DNA from 2 places in the Caballeronia sp. SL1002 genome. Region 1 is predicted to be linked to the other one. Evidence: riboswitches for the same ligand, from Rfam matches in the RefSeq annotation. Region 1 holds a riboswitch; the other holds the start of a gene.
What was found. Region 1 has a riboswitch for manganese ahead of mntP (manganese efflux pump MntP). Riboswitches for the same ligand answer to the same signal wherever they lie in the genome.
Positions count from the first base shown of each region.

Region 2: linked by a shared signal. The riboswitch ahead of AC3D25_RS14620 (sodium:calcium antiporter) and the one ahead of mntP (manganese efflux pump MntP) in region 1 are both predicted to bind manganese.

Region 1 covers NZ_JBYMUW010000005.1:430,406-437,008, reverse strand. The annotation lists gene AC3D25_RS26465 (ATP-binding response regulator) at 1-1,562, shown strand, start outside; gene AC3D25_RS26460 (response regulator) at 1,563-2,255, opposite strand; gene AC3D25_RS26455 (response regulator) at 2,442-2,888, shown strand; gene mntP (manganese efflux pump MntP) at 2,921-3,490, opposite strand; yybP-ykoY riboswitch at 3,499-3,687, opposite strand; gene AC3D25_RS26445 (cupin domain-containing protein) at 3,729-4,235, opposite strand; gene AC3D25_RS26440 (class I SAM-dependent methyltransferase) at 4,382-5,101, shown strand; gene AC3D25_RS26435 (aldo/keto reductase) at 5,386-6,306, shown strand; gene AC3D25_RS26430 (LacI family DNA-binding transcriptional regulator) at 6,308-6,603, opposite strand, start outside.
Region 2 covers NZ_JBYMUW010000002.1:2,625,098-2,631,700, reverse strand. The annotation lists gene AC3D25_RS14630 (MBL fold metallo-hydrolase) at 1-983, shown strand, start outside; gene AC3D25_RS14625 (ABC transporter substrate-binding protein) at 1,024-2,610, opposite strand; yybP-ykoY riboswitch at 2,990-3,133, shown strand; gene AC3D25_RS14620 (sodium:calcium antiporter) at 3,253-4,263, shown strand; gene fliT (flagellar protein FliT) at 4,337-4,672, opposite strand; gene AC3D25_RS14610 (aldo/keto reductase) at 4,867-5,817, shown strand; gene rpsU (30S ribosomal protein S21) at 6,122-6,334, shown strand; gene AC3D25_RS14600 (phospholipase D-like domain-containing protein) at 6,447-6,603, opposite strand, start outside.

The sequences.
Region 1 (6,603 bases):
ACACGCAGTATTTCATCGGCTTCTATCTCGCGATTTTTTTCCAGTACAGTTTCTTTTACCTGAAATCGCGCACCGCTTTTACCGCGAGCGTAATCACGCTCGCCTCGATGATCGTGCTGCAACTCATGGGCAAATTCCTCGCGCCCGAGGACTTCGCGGCCGGAATGTTCTATCTGGTGAATGTGATCGTCGTCGGTCATGGCGTGTGCGTGCATGCCGAACGCGTTTCGCGCGAGCGCTATTCGGCCGAGCGCGCACTCGCGTCGCTCAACAGCGAATTGCTGATGACGAACCTCGAACTCGAACGCAAACACGACGACTTGCAGCAATCGAAAAAGGATCAGGAAACGAAGACCAACGCGCTGCTCGCGTTAAGGGAAGAGCAGATGCACGCGGCGGAAACCGCCAGTCGCGACAAGTCCAATTTTCTTGCCGCCGCCACGCACGATCTGCGTCAGCCGATGCACGCGCTCAACCTGTTTTTGCAAGCCGCGGTCGAGGCGTTGCGTCACGAGGATTTCACCGAGGCCACGCGGTTGATCGAACAATCCGGCCAATCCTCGGAGATTCTCGCGCGTCTCCTGAACGCCGTGCTCGATCTGTCGCGCCTCGAATCGGGGCGCGTGGTGCCGCGCTATCACGTGTTCGATCTGAATCCCGTGGTGCGCGAAGCGGTCGAGCAATTGCGGCCGGCCGCCATGCTGCGCGGTGTCGAATTGCGCGTGCGCCTGCCGAAAGAGACGATCGTCTGCGTGCGCAGCGACGCGCACTGGCTCGGCCGCGCCGTTGCCAATCTCGTCGCCAACGGTATCAAATATGCGAATTACAGCGTGGCGACGCCAGCCGTGATCGTCGGCGTGGTGCGCTCGGCGACGCGTGCGCGGATCGACGTGGTGGATAACGGCGTCGGTATCGCGCCGCAACACTGGGACGCGATCTTCCAGCCGTTTTTCCAGATCGGCAATCCGGAGCAGGATCGCGACAAGGGCCTGGGGCTGGGACTTTCCATCGTGAATGCGGTTATTTCGATGCTGGAAGAACACCGGATCGAATTGAAGTCGGCCGAAGGACGCGGCTCGCGTTTTTCGGTGGAACTGCCCGTGTGCGGCGCGGCGACCGAACAACCGGCCGCGCCCGTACCAGCGCTGAGCGGCGCGAGCACCGCCACGCTCGAAGGGCTTTACGTGATGCTCGTGGAAGACGACGGTCTGGTGCGCGCCTCGACCGAGGCGCTGCTGTTGCAGTGGGGCGTGCTATTCGATTCCGCGTCGAGTTACGAGGAATTCGAGGTGCTGCTCGATGAAGTCGAGCGGTTTCCGGATCTCGTGATTACCGATTTCCGTCTGCGCGATTTCAAGACCGCGCGCGAGATCGCGATGCTCGCAACCGCGAAGCTCGGACGGCCGTGTCCCTGTCTCGTCGTGACGGGCGAACCGTCCGCGACCATCGTGCCGCTCGCCTGCGCCCACGATGTATCGAGCAAGCCGGTCAGCCCGGCCGCGTTGCGCTCGCTTATTCTCTCGCTGGTGAGCGGCGAAACGAAAGAGCCATTGCCGCTCTGATCAGGACGTCGGCGTCTGGGCCGTCGGCATCTCGATCCCGCGCCGCGCCATTTCCACGATCAAAAACGTGCGCCGGGTCACGTGAAAACGCGCGAGCAGGTCGCTTGAATATTCCTTCGCGGTGTTCTCGCTGATATTCATCTTCCGCGCGATGGCCTTGTTCGACAGACCCTGCAGCAGATAACGCAGCGTCTCGGTCAGACGCGGCGGCAGCTTGAGCGATTCGATCGTCACGCCCGAATGCGTCGAGACCGGCTTCGGGCTATGCCCACCCTTGCCGAGCACACTGTTCGGTAGATACACCCGGCCGCTCAGAATGGTCCGCAGCGCCTCGCGGAAAACTCCAGCGCCCTGCTCGCTCGCCTTCGAAATAAACCCGCACGCACCGTTACGGATGCATTCCAGCACGGTGTCGCGGTCGTCTTGCGCGGACAGCATGATGGTCTGAACCTCCCGTTCCTCTTCCCGTATCCAGTTCAGCAGATCCAGCCCGGTCGCGCTGCCGCGCAGATGGTAATCGAGGAAAAGCAGGTCGTAGGAGCCGCTCGACAAGCGCGCGGTGGCCTGCTCGAAACCGTCGGCTTCGTCGATTTCGAGCAACGGCTCGTTGGCGAGAATGAGGCTCTTCATCGCGCTGCGCGTGAGCCCCTCGTCTTCCACCAGCAAAACCGTCTTGAAGTAACCGTTTTCCATTGCACCCTCGCTTGACCCCCCGATGGTAATCCGCCGCCGTGGCCGCGCCACCCTCCTTTCGCAGGGATCGGTTCGGCAACCCCCAAGAAGTCTGCTTTCCCCCCGCGCGTGCCGGGTTTTCGCGTCCGCCTCGAATCGCGACACTGGGTTCAACAGAGACGGCCTTGAACCTTGACGGAGGAGCAGATGATCACTCGCCACGCTACCGACGACGAACGGCAATTCGCCTGGTGGACCCTGGAACGCGCACCGGCGCCGGTTGCCCGGCCGCGTGTGCTGATTGCGCATACCGACCGCCCGATCGGCGAATCGCTTGCTGTCGTGCTGCGGTTGAAGGGTCTGCAGGTCATGATCGCGCACGATTTGAAGACCGTGCGCTCGCTCGTCGCGAACTGGAAACCGGAAGCGCTGCTGCTCGATACGCGGCTCGACAGCGACACCGGTTACCGATTGATCCGGCAACTGCGTGTGGACGTGGGAAACACCTGCCGGCTGCTGGTTGCCATCAGCAACATCGCGCCCGCCGATCCGGTCGAGTCGCTCAAGGACGCCGGTTTCGACGCCCACTGCCGCCGTCCGTGCGCCACCTGGCGCGTCGCGGGCTTGCTCGAATCCTACTTCTCGAACCACTGAACGCCATGTCCACACTCAGCCCAAGCGCGGCCTCAGGCGAGATAGCCGAGATGTTCCGCGAGTATCAGCGACCCGATCCCGACCAGAATCACGCCGCCCGCGATCTCCGCGCGCTGGCCGACGACCGCGCCGAGAAAGCGGCCGACCATCACGCCGAGCGTCACCATGATCATGGTCGCCAGGCCAATGGTCGCGGCGGTCGAGAAGATGTTTACGTCGATGAACGCGAGGCCGGCGCCGACCGCCATCGCGTCGATGCTGGTGGCGAAGCCCGTCAACGCGAGCAGCCAAAACCCGTGTTTGTCCGGCTTTTCCGCGTGGGGTTCGGGCGTTTTGAAGCCTGACTGGATCATGCGCAATCCGAGGACGGCGAGGAGACCGAACGCTATCCAGTGATCCCAGGACGTGACATACGGCGCTGCGGCTTTGCCGAGCGCCCAGCCGACCAGCGGCGTGAGCGCTTCGATCACGCCGAAGATGAGACCGGTTTTAAGCGCCTCGCGCATCCGGGGACGATGCAGCGCGGCGCCTTTTCCTACCGCGGCGGCGAAGGCGTCCGTCGACATGGCGACGGCGAGAAGCAGAGTGGAGGCGATATTCATCGTGTGGGGTTCAGGTCGGGCAAGGACACACGACATGTCCGCGCGCCCGACCGGTCGCGCCGACACATCGATGGTCTTGCCAACCGTGAAACGGCGGCTCATGCCACGATCCGGATGGATCGAGTATGTTGACATGAGCGCTCTCGCCAGAACAAAACGACGGCGAAAGCCGGCTACTCCCCACAGACGGCGCCAAGATTATCACACCAGAAAGCGTTTTGTAATCGCAACGGTGCCGTCATTCGCCCGACCAGTAATCGAGCGAATCGCGCGTCCGGCCGATCGCGCGCAAACCCGGCGTGTCGGCTGTCTCCGCGACCAGCACGGCGTAGCGGTCCGTATGCGGATACTCGACCACGTCCGGCGATTGCTGCGTGCTGACTGCGAGATAGCGCAGTTCGGTGTCGCCGGTATTTGCGATCTGATGCGCCGTCTCGCGTCCACCCGCCGGACACGCGATGACATCGCCGGGACGCAGCGGATAGCGCGCGTCGCCGATCCGCGCTTCGCCCGTCCCTTCCAGCACGAAGAACATTTCTTCATTCACGCGATGATTGTGGAACGGGAACGCGCGCTTGCCCGGCGCGAGCGCGATCACGCTGTAACCGAGCTGCGTCGCGCCAATCACGCGTCCCAGCCGGGCGATGCGCGGCGCATAGCGCTCGGCGGCGTCGCCGGTCGGCGCGAACTCGGGCGGCAACGGATCGAGCGGTACGTCGCCGATATTGATCACAGGTCCCGACATGCGGCCTCCTGAAATTCGGTGTGTGAGCGAATGCCGATTATAGGGACACGCCTGGCAAGTGCTATCCATACCGGGATGACTACCCGCCTTGTTGCGCTTCGCGGGGCGCTTTATCGTCGGGATGAACGGCTTAACGGGACCCGACCATGAATCATTCGAGCACGGCATCCGCCGCAAAATTCGACCCTTCGCGGGCAGCGGACTATCGCGAACAAAGCCGCATTGCGCTCGCGGGCTACGACGCGTGCCACGAACTGGCCGCGTGCGTGCTCGCGGCATCGCTCGGCGCGGGAACGGATGCGCGCGTGCTGATCGCGGGCGCGGGCGGCACCGGACAGGAGATCGTCATTGCAGGGCGGCTGGAACCGGCATGGCGTTTCGTCGCCGTCGATCCGTCGCCGCCGATGCTCGACCTGTGCATGACGAACGTATCCGACGCGGGGCTGGCCGAGCGCACCGAGCGCGTGCTCGGCGTGGTTGCGGATTTGCCGGACAAGCGCTCTTTCGATGCCGCGACGCTTATCGGCGTGCTGCACCATCTTCCCGGCGACGACGCCAAGCGCGCGATCCTCGCCGATATCGCCGCGCGGCTCGCGCCGAACGCGCCGCTGATTCTCGCGTGCAACCACCACGCGTATGCGTCGCAGCCGCTGCTGCTCGCCGCGTGGGGCGAGCGCTGGCGCATGAACGGCGCGAGCGCGGACGAGGTGAAGGCGAAGCTCGGGCGCATTTTGCAAGGCGCCGATCCGCCGCAGTCGGAAGCGCATGTCGCGCGGCTGCTCGACGAGACGGGTTTCGAGCGGCCGCAGCGCTTCTTTTCGAGTCTGTTCTGGGGCGCATGGATCGCGCGGCGGGCCCTGCGTTAGTCGTTCGCCGCGAGATCGTTGCGCCGTGGTTCGAGCGGCCGGCATCGCGATGGATTCGCGCTCGGCGGCGCGCGTCAATGTGCCTTCTTCGAACACCGCCAGAAAAAGTTGCGGCGTCGTCAGGGGTCGGGACGTCTGAAGAGGCTTCGGTGCCGTGCCGGATGCTTAAACGGAATCAACGCTACTTGTCCGCTAGTTCGAAGATGCCGCAGCCGGCTCGATATCGAACTATCCGCGTGTTCGCGGCGTCTGACGTGGACAGTTCCGTTTCCGAGCCTTCCGCCATGACTCTTTACCGTCCCCAACGACGCGGCTTTTTGCGGCTTGCGGCTGCCGGACTCGCACTTCCGCTCGCGCCCGCACGCGCGCAGAACCCGGACGCCATGAACCGCCGCCGCATCCCGTCCACCGGCGAGCTGCTGCCGGTCGTCGGCTGCGGCACCTGGCGCACCTTCGACGTCGGCGACGATCCCGCCGCCCTCGCTCGTCTCGCCGACACGCTGACCGTGCTGTTCGACGCAGGCGGCTCGGTGATCGATTCGTCGCCGATGTACGGTTCGTCCGAGGAAGTTGCGGGCAAGGTGCTCACGCAACTCGACGCGCACAAAAAGGCGTTCGTCGCGACCAAGGTGTGGACTCAGGGCCGAGCGGCGGGCATCGCGCAAATGCAATCGTCGATGCGGCTTTTTCAGCAAGCGCAGATCGACCTGATGCAGATCCACAATCTGCTCGACTGGCGCACGCAACTCGCAACGCTGCGCCAGTGGAAAACCGAGGGACGTATCCGCTATATCGGCGTGACGCACTACACGTCGAGCGCATTCGGCGAAGTCGAAGCCGTGATCGAAGCCGAGCCGCTCGACTTCATCCAGATCAACTACGCCGCCGACGACCGCAGCGCCGAAGCGCGTCTTCTGCCGCTCGCAGCCGAACGCGGCGTCGCGGTCATCGTGAACCAGCCGTTCGGCGGCGGCGGGCTGCTCGCCGGTTTGCGCGACAAGCCGTTGCCCGTGTGGGCATCGGCGATCGGCTGCGAAAGCTGGGCGCAGATGCTGCTCAAGTTCGTGCTCGCGCATCCGGCGGTGACGTGCGTCATTCCCGGCACGGGCCGGCCGGAACACATGCGCGACAACGTGCGCGCGGGTTTCGGCGCGTATCCCGACGACACGATGAGAAAGAGGATCGTCGCGGCGATCGGCGGGTGATTTAAGGCTTGCGTCTCGCGCGCTTTTTTGCCGGCGGCGTTGCCGGCGCGAGCGAGGCGCGTTCGGTGATCGTGACGGGAAACTCGCGAAATATCTCGTACGTCGTGCCGTAGCACGCGTTGAGCAGCCAGCGCACCGCGTTGCGCGTGAGTTCGGCGGTCGGAATATGGACCGACGTCAGGGCGGGTGCGGAATAAGCGGCGGCGTAATCGTCGTCGTAACCGACCACCGAAATATCGCCTGGCACCGCCACGCCCGCCTGCTGAAACGCCGACAGCGCGCCCACCGCCATTTCGT
Region 2 (6,603 bases), on a different contig from region 1:
TGCGCATGCCGCTGCCGTTCGCGCTCGATCACATCAACCTCTGGCTGATGCGCGACGAAATCGACGGCGTCGCGGGCTGGACCGTCGTCGATTGCGGTATCGCGAGCGATACCGTGCGCGACAACTGGGAGCGCATTTTCGACACCGCGCTCGACGGCCTGCCGGTACTGCGCGTGATCGTTACGCACTGTCATCCGGATCATCTCGGGCTCGCGGGCTGGATCTGCGAAGGCGGGGCGCGTACTCGATGGAACGTTAGGCTCTGGATTTCGCACGGCGAGTACATGCTCGGCCGCGTGATGGCCGCGGGCGATGGATCGAATGCGGGCGGCGAGCGTGCCGCGAATCACTTCGCGCTGCACGGACTCAATGACGAAGCCTCGCTCGATGCGCTCAGGAAGCGCGACAGCTATTACCCGTCGCTCGTGCCGACCGTGCCGCCGCAGTTCCGCCGCATGCGCGAGGGCGATGTGCTGATTATCGGCGGAAGCGCGTGGAATGTCGTGACGGGTTTCGGTCATTCGCCGGAACATTGCGCGCTTTATTGCGCGGAATCGAAGGTGCTGATTTCCGGCGACATGGTGTTGCCGCGCATTTCCACGAACGTGTCCGTGTTCGATATCGAGCCGGAAGGCAATCCGCTCGCGCTGTATCTGGAGTCGCTCGGGCGCTATGAGCCGATGCCCGCCGATACGCTCGTGCTGCCGTCGCACGGAAAGCCGTTTCGCGGCATGCACGCGCGCATCGGCCAGTTACGTGACCACCACGCGGCGCGGCTCGCGGAAGTGCGCGAGGCGTGCGCGGAAAAGCCGCAAAGCGCCGCCGATATCGTGCCGATGATGTTCAAGCGCAAGCTCGACATTCATCAGATGACGTTTGCGCTCGGTGAAGCGCTCGCGCATCTGAACTTGCTGTGGCTCGACGGCGAACTGGTGCGCCATACGGGCGAGGACGGCGTGATCCGCTTCGAGACAAAGCGTTGAAATGGCCGCGCACGAAGGTGTCAGTGCGCGGCGTGAAGCATTACTGCACCGAGACGGTCGCGAAATTCTGGCGGCCGAACGGACTCACGCGATAGCCGCTCACGTTCGCGCGCGTGAGCGCGGCGGCGGTCGGATAGCCGAGCGGAATCCACAGCGCCTGATCGTGGATGATCTTTTGCGCATCAACGTAAGCTTTCGCGCGCTTGGCCTGATCGGGCGTGGATTTGCCATCGGCGATCAGCTTGTCGAGCGCCGGGTCGCAATAGCGCGCGAAATTGATGCCCGATTTCACCGCGTTGCAGCTAAAGAGCGGCGAAAGGTAGTTGTCCGGGTCGCCGTTGTCGCCCGCCCAGCCCATGAACAGCATGTCGTGCTGACCCTGCTTCGCTTCCTTGATCAACTCGCCCCATTCGATCACCTTGACCTGCGCCTTCACGCCGATCTTCGCCAGATCCGCCTGCAGCAATTCCGCGCCCGCCTTCGGATTCGGATTCAGCACGCTGCCGTTCGGACGCACCCAGATCGTGGTCTCGAAGCCGTCCGGGAAGCCCGCGTCGGCGAGCAGTTTCTTCGCCTTCTCCGGCGAGTACGCATAGGGCGTCACGGCCTTGTCGTAGCTCCAGGTGTTCGGCGGGAACGGATTCACCGCGGGCGTCGCCGTGTTCTCGAATACCGTTTTCAGGTAAGTCGTGCGGTCGAACGCCTCGTTGATGGCCTGACGCACCTTCGGGTTGTCGAGCGGCTTTTTCTGTGTGTTCAACGCGACGAACGCCGTCATGAACGCGGGCGTTTCGACCACTTTCAGTGCGTTGTCCTTCTTCGCGTCGATGACATCCTGCGGCTTCGGCGACAACGCGATCTGGCATTCGCCCGCCTTGATTTTCTGCGCGCGCACGGCGGCATCGGGCGTGATCGCGTAGATCAGCCGGTCGATCTTCGGCTTCGTGCCCCAGTAGGTCGGGTTCACTTCGTAGCGGATCACGGCGTCTTTCGTATAGCTCTTGAGCACGAACGGACCGGTGCCGATGGGCTTTGCATTGAGGTCGGTTTCCTTGCCGGCCCGGTGCAACTGATCGGCGTATTCGGCCGAATAGATCGACGCGAAACCCATGGTCAGGATCGGCGCGAAGGTCGCGTTCGGCTCGTTGAGTTCGAACTTGACGGTGTTGTCATCGACCTTGCTCACCGACTTGATGAGCTTCACGAGACCCATCGATTGCGCGTGCGGAAAGCCGCTCGCGCCCGCCACCTTGTGCCACGGATTGCTGTCCGAGAGCATGCGGTCGAACGAGAACACGACGTCGTCGGCGGTGAGCTTGCGGCTCGGCTTGAAGTAATCGGTGCTCTGGAACTGCACGTTCGGACGCAGATGGAACGTGTAGACGAGGCCGTCGCTCGAGACATCCCACTTCTCGGCGAGCGCGGGCGTGAGCTTCTTCGTGGCTTCGTCGTAGGTCACGAGCGTATTGAACACGACGTCGGCGGACGCGTTGGTCGTCACCAGCGAATTGAACTGAACGACGTCGAAGCCATCCGGGCTCGACTCCGTGCAAACGGTGAGCGGCTTCGCCATCGCGAGCGCCGGAGCGGCGAGCAGCACGGCGGCCGCGAACATGTTGAAACGCATAAGTTCTCCCATAACGATTACGGTCGTTCAGCTTCGGTTCTTGTTCTTGCCGATTCATTGTAAGGCGCGCGCCGCTACGTGCAAGGCGCGCCGGTGCGCCGATGCGCCGATGCGCCGATGCGCCGATGCGCCGATGCGCCGATGCGCCGATGCGCCGATGCGCCGATGCGCCGATGCGCCGATGCGCCGATGCGCCGATGCGCCGATGCGCCGATGCGCCGATGCGCCGATGCGCCGATGCGCCGATGCGCCGGTGCGCCGATGCGCCCGAAAGCTTATTCAACGCAAATTCACACGACAACGACGCAATCCGCATATTCATATGCGATGCGCGCCAATCTGCGCTTTCTTGCCGAATGGCCGTGCGCGCGCTAAAATCACGTCCGTCTTTGGGGAGTAGCCTTCCTTCCGCAATGGAAGGAGAACGCGTCAACATCCTCGGCCATCAGTTCGCTGATCCGCCGTGGCGCGTTCGACCAGTCCGGTTTGGCGAGACCATCGGTGCATCGTGTCGTTCCTGGTCGGACGTCGCCTGATCGCATCGTGGTTCGCTACGTCCGACCGTGGATTCATCGTGTTCCCCACTCAAATAAAAAAACGTATCGCTTGTCATGTCACGTCCGTTTCGACGCGAGGTGCCGCATGACCATGCTTTTCATCGAACTCGCGCTGATGCTGGCCGTCATATTGGCGGCGTCGGAACTCTTCACGAACGCGCTCGAACATCTCGGTGAAAGGCTCGGCATTTCCGAAGGCGTCACCGGCTCGCTGTTCGCCGCCATCGGCACGGCGTTGCCCGAAACCACCGTGCCGATCATCGCGCTGCTCGCCGGCACGTCGAGCCGCGCGGTCAACGAGGAAATCGGCGTCGGCGCGATTCTCGGTGCGCCGCTGATGCTCGCGACGCTATCGACCTGCCTGATGACGCTCGCCGTGATCAAATCGCGCGGCGTGAAGGGCTTCATGGCGCCTGAGCGGACCGGTTTCACGCGCGATCTCAACTTCTTCCTGTGCGCGTTCACGATCGCGGCCGGCGCGATGTTCGTGCCGCATCACGCGTGGGGCGTTCGCGCGATGTTCGCGGCGGGTTTGGTCTGCGTGTATATCGTGTACGTCATTTCGACGTTCCGGGCGTCGGCGGGACTGGTCGAGAGCGGCCACGGCACGGAAGCGCCCGAGCGGCTGATGGTCGCGCGGCTCGGGCTGCCCACCACGTTGCCGAGCATCGGACTTCAATTCGCGATCGGCATTGCGTTGCTGATCGGCGGCGCGAAAGGGTTCATCTACGGCGTCGAGGGCGTGTCTCATGTGCTCGGCGTGTCGGCGCTGTTGATTTCGCTGATCGTCATTCCAATCGCGACCGAACTACCAGAGAAGGTGAACAGCATTATCTGGGCGCGGCGCGGCAAGGACACGCTCGCGTTCGGCAACATCACGGGCGCGATGGTGTTTCAGGGCACGTTGCTGCCCGCGATCGGCATCATGCTGACGCCGTGGGAACCGCGTATCGAAGTGCTGACCGGCGTGCTGATTACGCTCGCGGCGGCCGCGTGGCTGCGGATCAACGCGCGGCCGAAAGGCGTGGTGTTGTGGGCGCTGCTCGGCAATGGCGTGCTTTACGGCGCGTATCTGGGGCTGACGCTGAGTCGCTGAGTTTTTATCGTGGACAAAAAAAGGCCGCTCGATGAGCGGCCTTTTTGCATGCGACGCGCGATGCGCAATGCTCTTAACGCGGCTGACGCGAGTTCGCGTCGAGCACCGACTGGATCTGCGCCGCCTGCTGATACTGACTCGCGGCGTTCGCCTGATCCATCGACTGGCGATGCCGCGACACCAGCGCATGCTGCGCGGCTTCGGCCTGCTGGCGCACGGCGTCCATGCTCGCCTGAATCTTGCGGATGGTCGCGAGCGCGTCCGCGGACTGCTCGCCGCCAAGCGCCATGAGCAACGGCGAGCGCGTTTCCGTGAGTTCCGCCGCGCGGGCCCAGTCGTTCGAGGCGGCGGCCGATTCGATGGCTTCCGTCAGATTCCACGCTTCGGAAATCAGGTCTTGCTGAGTCATCGCATTTTCGCTGGTTGGAGTGCGGGCGGTCTTGCGCGCATTGCTGACAAGACTATTACGGCGGCGGCCACACGCGTGAAAAATCGTAAGCCTCGATTATACGGCGCGTTCGGGCGGCGTCCGGCGAGCCGCGCGTATCGCGCGTATCCTTTTCTGTCCGTGATTTCATTCGATTCCACTCGACAGGAGCGCACATGCAACACCGGCAAATCGGCACATCGGAACTTCAGGTCGCGCCGCTCGTATTCGGCGGCAACGTGTTCGGCTGGACCGCCGACGAACGCACGTCGTTCTCGATCCTCGACGCATTCGTCGACCACGGCCTGAACTTCATCGATACTGCGGACGTCTACTCAGCCTGGGTCGACGGACATCAAGGCGGCGAATCGGAAAGCATCATCGGCAAGTGGTTCAAGGAGAGCGGCAAGCGCGACAAAATCGTACTCGCGACCAAGGTCGGCATGCTGAGCACGCGCCCCGGGCTGTCGGCGGCGAACATCGAAGCGGCCGTGAACGATTCGCTGCGCCGCCTGAAGACGGACTACATCGACGTGTATTTTTCGCACCTGGACGACGACAAAACCCCGTTCGACGAGACGCTCGGCGCGTATCAAAAGCTTGTCCAGGCGGGCAAGGTGCGGGTGATCGGCGCGTCGAACTACAGCGGCGAGCGGCTCGAAGCGGCGCTGAAAGTGTCCAAAGAAAGCGGTTTGCCCGCCTATCAGATTCTCCAACCGGAATACAACCTCTACGATCGCGAAGGCTACGAGTCCGACCAGGAACCGGTCGCGGCGGCCAACAAAATTGCGGTGGTCACGTATTTCAGCCTCGCGAGCGGGTTTTTGAGCGGCAAATACCGCTCGAAAGAAGATACGCAGCAGGGCGCGCGCGGCTCGCGGGTCGAGAAATACATGAACGAACGTGGAATGCGGATCGTCGATACGTTGGTCGAAGTGGCAAAGCGCCACGACACGGCGCCGGCGACCGTCGCGCTGGCGTGGCTGATCGCCCGGCCGAGCGTCACGGCGCCGATTGCGAGCGCGACATCGGTCGCGCAACTCGAAAGCCTGGCTGCCGCAACACGGCTTCGACTTGAGCCGGAAGACCTCCAGACACTCGACGAAGCCAGCGCCCCGGCGAAATAAGCGAGTTGCATCAGAGGGTTGGCGAGAAAGCTGCGATCTGGTAACATCGCGCCCGAATCGAGATTTTTGCCCGACGGCGTGGCGTTTCAGGCCGCGCCCGGCGGCCCAAAAGTGCGTCATTTCAGTTTTTGCTTGAGTGCGCATGCCGTTTTCGGCGGTGAATCCCAACTCTCTCTTTTCCGGCCTCCGTGGCCGCTTTGCTCGTGTCCGCCGTGTTGGGCGGACGATCGGAGTGCCGGCGTGAGGTGAAATGTTCTGCGTTTCGCCGCACAGTCAGAAAAACGTTTAGCGATTTAGGAATTCCATGACCACTATTGTTCTGAAAGAAAACGAGCCGTTCGACGTGGCGATTCGCCGTTTCCGTCGCACGATCGAAAAGAATGGCCTCATCGCCGAGTTGCGTGAGCGTCAGTCGTATGAAAAGCCGACCACCGCGCGCAAGCGGAAGAAGGCTGCAGCGGTGAGCCGTCTGCGCAAGCGTCTGCGTAGCCAGATGCTGCCGAAGAAGATGCACTAAATGTGTCTTCGGTCCGTTCTTAACGATCGGACATGACGGGCTGCAAAGCAAAACGGCGGTGCGACCTTTCGGGTCGCACCGCCGTTTTGCTTATGGCTAGTGACTTGAATTATCAGACAAAGGCGTAGCGTTTGCCGACTTGTTCCAGCAGATGCGGCCATTCGTCGACATTCGCGTCGTCGTGGACTTCTTCCAGATCCATCAGCAATTCGATGATGGTCGGGTCGTAGGCGTTCACATTCGATGCATACAGCGCGCGCAACAGCGTT